DNA from 2 places in the Absiella sp. AM09-50 genome. Region 1 is predicted to be linked to the other one. Evidence: predicted binding sites of a transcription regulator. Region 1 holds the regulator's gene; the other holds the start of a gene.
What was found. Region 1 encodes HrcA, which represses chaperone genes, less so after heat shock. Its sites were predicted from a motif close to TTTTAGCACTNNNNNNNNNNNAGTGCTAAAA; they were not measured.
Positions count from the first base shown of each region.

Region 1 (3,230 bases):
CTGCCAGCCGCTATGAATGGCTGCTATGATATTTTGAATGGGATCATATAACAAAACAGGAACACAATCCGCATGAAATACACCAAGTAAAACATTGCTTTCTCTTGTATATAAAGCATCACAATCATCAATGGCGCTTGCCTGTTCATAAGCACCCTTGCCTAAATCATCAAGGGTTACACAATGAATATGATCACTGTGTGTCTGTTTTGCGAATACACAATGCTGCAAATCTGTGCCTAAAGCATCACACAGATGTTTTCGATTTTCTATGACATGATCTAAGTTTCCACCAACATGCAACGCCATATTATTATTTTCCAAAGCTTCAAGATCACGTAATGTGGTCCCAGCCAGAATATGAATGTCACCATTCCAGTCTATTTTTTTCATAAATTACCTTCCTTTTTCTTTATCATATTATACTATGTCAAACGATGAATATTTGATATCTATAGTATATGAAATTTTGTGCGGTTATGCAAACCATATACATTATAAAGGATAAAGGCAAGGCGTTTGTTAAGGTTTTGATAATTTTTAAGAGTGATATAGTACAAAATACAGGATAGAACAGGCTTTTTTTCAAACAACAGGAAAATTTATTGGCAATTTAGCACTAAAGTGTTGACAGTGCTAAAATATTGTCATATACTATTAGCAGACATAGAAGTGGAGTGCTAGAAAGGAGTGGACCAGAGATGACAGAAAGACAGATTGCAATATTTAAAGCAATTGTAGATGAGTTCACAAGAACAGCAGAGCCAGTTGGTTCTAAGCGTCTGTTAGATCTTTTGGATTTCACTTGTTCAAGCGCTACTATTCGAAACGAAATGGCTGCCTTAGAGGAAATGGGCCTTTTGGAAAAGACACATACTTCCAGTGGACGAATCCCAAGCAGTAAAGGGTATCGTTTCTATGTTGAACATCTGATGGAGAAACAGCTTGATGAAGGTGTCAAACATTCCCTGCAGGCTGTGTTCTCTGAACGCCATTATTCCATGGATGAAATCGTTAAGAAAAGCTGTGATATTTTATCACAGATGACATCGTTAACATCGGTGGTATTAGGACCGGACAGCAAGTATCAGACTTTACAGCATATCCAGCTAGTTCCCTTAAACGAACGTAGTGCTGTGGCTATCTTTATTACAGATCATGGACATACAGAGAATAAAACTTTCCATTTTGGAGAAGATGTCAGTGTCAAGGATATCAAGACATGCTGTGATTTGTTGAATGATAAGTTAAGTGGTACGCCAATTGGTGAAGTTGTGAATAAGATGAAGGAAATCCAACCGCTGTTAGCAAGTCATGTTGCACGACATGAAGTGCTATTTGAAGCATTCGTAAATGCCTTTATGAAATTTGCGAGTGATAACGTATATTGCAGTGGTCAATCCAACATGTTGTATCAACCGGAATTTGCGGATATCGAAAAGCTGAAAGAACTGATGAAAATGTTAGAGGACAGCTCACTATTTCGTCAGATTGCCAATCATGATGGAAATGTCGCTATCCAGATTGGTGGAGATAATGACCTGATTCAGATTGATGATGTTGCAGTTGTCAGCAGTAAGTTCAAGCTGAACAATGAAGAACAGGGTGAGTTGATGATTGTCGGTCCAACACGTATGCAATATAACCGAGTTGTTGCTTTAATGGAATATATGAGCAAAGTGATCGAAGACTTGTATCGGGAAGAAAATCAATAGGAGGTCAACATGCAGGAAGAAAATGTAAAAGAAAAAGAAACGACCGCAGAAGAAACGTGTGAAGAAGTAAAAGAAGACGTGAAAGAAACGGTCAGTGAAGAAACTACTCCTGAAGAAAAACAGGAAGAAACAGAAAACAAAAAAGAAGACAAAAAAGGCGCAAAATTCGGCAAGAAAAAGCGCATTGAGGAATTAGAAGAAGAGAATGCAAAACTGAAGGAAGAACTTGCGGCAAGTAAGAATGCTTACTTTAAAGCATATGCAGATGCTGAAAACTTAAAGAAACGTCTGCAAAGTGAAGCTGACAACGTTCGTAAATACCGTATTCAGGGATTTGCCACAGAAGTGCTACCGGTTATTGATAACTTAGAGCGTGCACTGGATGTCAAGGTAGATGATCCTAACGTAAAAAATTACGCAAAAGGATTTGAAATGATTTACCAGCAGCTGGTGCATATTCTGGAAATGGAAGGCGTAAAGGAAATTGAGGCAAAAGATAAGCCATTTGATCCAAACTTCCATCAGGCATTGATGCAGGAAGCCAAAGAAGGCGTAGAACCTGGTATGGTTATCGAAGTTTTACAAAAAGGATATATGTTAAAAGACCGTGTATTGCGTGCAACGCTTGTTAAAGTAAGCGAATAAAAGGAGGAAACGATTATGAGTAAGATTATTGGTATTGACTTAGGTACAACAAACAGCTGTGTTGCTGTCATGGATGGTGGGGACTGCAAGGTTATTACAAACCCAGAAGGTAACCGTACAACTCCATCAGTCGTAGCATACAAAAACGGAGAACGTATCGTTGGTGATGCTGCAAAACGTCAGGTAGTAACAAACAAAAACACAGTAAGTTCTATTAAACGTTTAATGGGTACAAATGAAAAAGTAGAATTAGAAGGCAAACAATATACACCACAGGAAGTAAGTGCAATGATCCTTCAATATTTGAAAGGATATGCAGAAGATTACTTAGGTGAAAAAGTTGAAAAGGCTGTTATTACAGTTCCTGCATATTTCAACGATGCACAGCGTCAGGCAACAAAAGATGCTGGTAAAATTGCTGGTTTGGAAGTAGAACGTATTATCAACGAACCAACTGCAGCAGCGCTTGCTTATGGTATTGATAAGACAGACAGCGAACAAAAAGTATTGGTTTATGACTTAGGTGGTGGAACATTTGATGTTTCTATCCTGGAACTTGCAGATGGAACATTTGAAGTATTATCTACAAATGGTGATACTCACTTAGGTGGAGATGACTTCGATAACGTTGTTGTTGACTGGATGGTAGATACATTCAAAAAAGAAAACGGCGTAGACTTAAGAAAAGATACAATGGCTATGCAGCGTTTAAAAGAAGCTGGTGAAAAAGCTAAGAAAGATTTATCAGGTATGGTACAGACACAGATTTCCTTACCATTTATCTCTGCTGGAGCTGATGGACCACTTCACTTTGAAGCAACATTAACACGTGCAAAATTTGATGAAATGACAAAACACTTAGTAGAACGT
Region 1 is NZ_QVFI01000001.1:456,647-459,876, forward strand. It holds gene pgeF (peptidoglycan editing factor PgeF) at 1-393, opposite strand, end outside; gene hrcA (heat-inducible transcriptional repressor HrcA) at 702-1,715, shown strand; gene grpE (nucleotide exchange factor GrpE) at 1,725-2,360, shown strand; gene dnaK (molecular chaperone DnaK) at 2,376-3,230, shown strand, end outside.

Region 2 (3,230 bases), on a different contig from region 1:
GCGGTGTGGATGTTTCCGCAGAAGTGCTGGCTCATAAGCCTATGGTAGAAAAAGTTGCCAAAGAATATGGAATTGAAGAATACGTCAATATACTTCTTGCGATTATACAGGTGGAATCGGGTGGTACAGCAGAAGATGTTATGCAGTCCTCGGAATCCCTCGGTCTTCCACCTAATTCATTGAGTACAGAAGAATCCATTAAGCAAGGTGTGAAGTATTTCAGTGAGTTATTAGCCAGTAGCGAAAGGCTTGGTGTAGATTTAGAATCGGTTATCCAGTCCTACAATTATGGTGGTGGTTTCTTAGGATATGTGGCTAATCGTGGGAATAAATATACCTTTGAACTGGCTCAAAGTTTCTCAAAAGAGTATTCGGGTGACGAAAAAGTGTCTTACCCCAATCCCATAGCCATACCTATCAATGGGGGCTGGCGATACAATTACGGGAATATGTTTTATGTGCAACTGGTAACGCAGTATCTTGTCACAACAGAGTTTAATGATGATACAGTACAAGCCATCATGGACGAAGCTCTGAAATTTGAAGGCTGGAAGTATGTCTATGGCGGAGCTTCCCCGACTACCTCTTTTGATTGTAGCGGACTGACACAATGGACGTATGGAAAAGCTGGAATCAACTTACCACGAACAGCACAACAGCAATATGATGTAACCCGGCATATCCCATTATTGGAAGCAAAAGCCGGCGATTTGGTTTTCTTTCATTCTACCTATAACGCTGGCTCTTATATTACTCATATCGGGATTTATTTAGGCGATAACCGTATGTTTCATGCAGGCGACCCTATCGGTTATGCCGACTTAACAAGCTCTTACTGGCAACAGCATTTAGTGGGAGCAGGACGAATCAAACAATAAGAAAGGACGATTCAATGATGAAATTCGGAAAAAATCAGAATACAGAAAAACAGACACCAAAGGAAAAGAAACCTCGTGTCTATAAGGTCAATCCTCGTAAAAAGGTTGTGATTGTCCTATGGGTACTTTTAGGACTTAGTTTCAGCTTTGCGATATTCAAGCACTTTACAGCCATTGATACCCATACCATTCATGAAACCACCATCATAGAAAAGGAATATGTCGATACTCATCATGTGGAAAATTTTGTAGAGAACTTTGCGAAAGTCTACTATTCATGGGAACTAAACGACAAGTCCATTGATAATCGCATAGAAAACCTGAAAGCATATCTGACAGAGGAACTTCAAGCTCTGAATGTCGATACAGTTCGTAAAGATATTCCTGTATCGTCTTCTGTAAAAGGATTTCAGATATGGACGGTAGAAGCAGATGGCGACAATCAATTTGATGTAACCTACAGTGTAGACCAACTCATTACAGAGGGGGAAAATACAAAGACCGTCCACTCTGCTTATATAGTGAGTGTCTATGTAGACAGTACTGGAAATATGGTCCTCATTAAGAATCCGACCATTACTAGCATACCAAAGAAATCAGACTATAAACCAAAAGCTATTGAAAGTGAGGGTACGGTTGATTCCATTACAACCAATGAAATCAATGAGTTTTTAACGACGTTCTTCAAGCTCTATCCTACAGCGACAGCCAGTGAACTTTCCTACTATGTGAATGACGGGATATTAAAACCAATCGGAAAAGAGTACATCTTTCAAGAACTGGTAAATCCTATTTACAATCGTAAGGATAATCAAGTCACGGTATCGCTGACAGTGGAGTATATCGACCAGCAGACCAAAGCAACGCAGGTATCTCAATTTGATTTGGTACTTGAAAAGAACGGGAGTAATTGGAAGATTATAGAATAACAAATATTGGTACATTATTACAGCTATTTTGTAATCACGTACTCTCTTTGATAAAAAATTGGAGATTCCTTTACAAATATGCTCTTACGTGCTATTATTTAAGTGACTATTTAAAAGGAGTTAATAAATATGCGGCAAGGTATTCTTAAATAAACTGTCAATTTGATAGCGGGAACAAATAATTAGATGTCCTTTTTTAGGAGGGCTTAGTTTTTTGTACCCAGTTTAAGAATACCTTTATCATGTGATTCTAAAGTATCCAGAGAATATCTGTATGCTTTGTATACCTATGGTTATGCATAAAAATCCCAGTGATAAAAGTATTTATCACTGGGATTTTTATGCCCTTTTGGGTTTTTGAATGGAGGAAAATCACATGAAAATTATTAATATTGGAGTTTTAGCTCATGTTGATGCAGGAAAAACTACCTTAACAGAAAGCTTATTATATAACAGTGGAGCGATTACAGAATTAGGAAGCGTGGACAAAGGTACAACGAGGACGGATAATACGCTTTTAGAACGTCAGAGAGGAATTACAATTCAGACAGGAATAACCTCTTTTCAGTGGGAAAATACGAAGGTGAACATCATAGACACGCCAGGACATATGGATTTCTTAGCAGAAGTATATCGTTCATTATCAGTTTTAGATGGGGCAATTCTACTGATTTCTGCAAAAGATGGCGTACAAGCACAAACTCGTATATTATTTCATGCACTTAGGAAAATGGGGATTCCCACAATCTTTTTTATCAATAAGATTGACCAAAATGGAATTGATTTATCAACGGTTTATCAGGATATTAAAGAGAAACTTTCTGCCGAAATTGTAATCAAACAGAAGGTAGAACTGTATCCTAATATGTGTGTGACGAACTTTACCGAATCTGAACAATGGGATACGGTAATAGAGGGAAACGATGACCTTTTAGAGAAATATATGTCCGGTAAATCATTAGAAGCATTGGAACTCGAACAAGAGGAAAGCATAAGATTTCAGAATTGTTCTCTGTTCCCTCTTTATCATGGAAGTGCAAAAAGTAATATAGGGATTGATAACCTTATAGAAGTTATTACTAATAAATTTTATTCATCAACACATCGAGGTCCGTCTGAACTTTGCGGAAATGTTTTCAAAATTGAATATACAAAAAAAAGACAACGTCTTGCATATATACGCCTTTATAGTGGAGTACTACATTTACGAGATTCGGTTAGAGTATCAGAAAAAGAAAAAATAAAAGTTACAGAAATGTATACTTCAATAAATGGTGAATTATGTAAGATTGATAGAGCTTATTCTGGAGAAATTGTTATTTTGCAAAATGAGTTTTTGAAGTTAAATAGTGTTCTTGGAGATACAAAACTATTGCCACAGAGAAAAAAGATTGAAAATCCGCACCCTCTACTACAAACAACT
Region 2 is NZ_QVFI01000024.1:1,762-4,991, reverse strand. It holds gene DW114_RS16395 (lysozyme family protein) at 1-878, shown strand, start outside; gene DW114_RS16390 (conjugal transfer protein) at 875-1,807, shown strand; gene DW114_RS16380 (tetracycline resistance determinant leader peptide) at 2,052-2,168, shown strand; gene tet(M) (tetracycline resistance ribosomal protection protein Tet(M)) at 2,184-3,230, shown strand, end outside.
Region 2: a site for HrcA is predicted at 1,833-1,863, ahead of DW114_RS16380 (tetracycline resistance determinant leader peptide). Genes of this name have one in related genera too.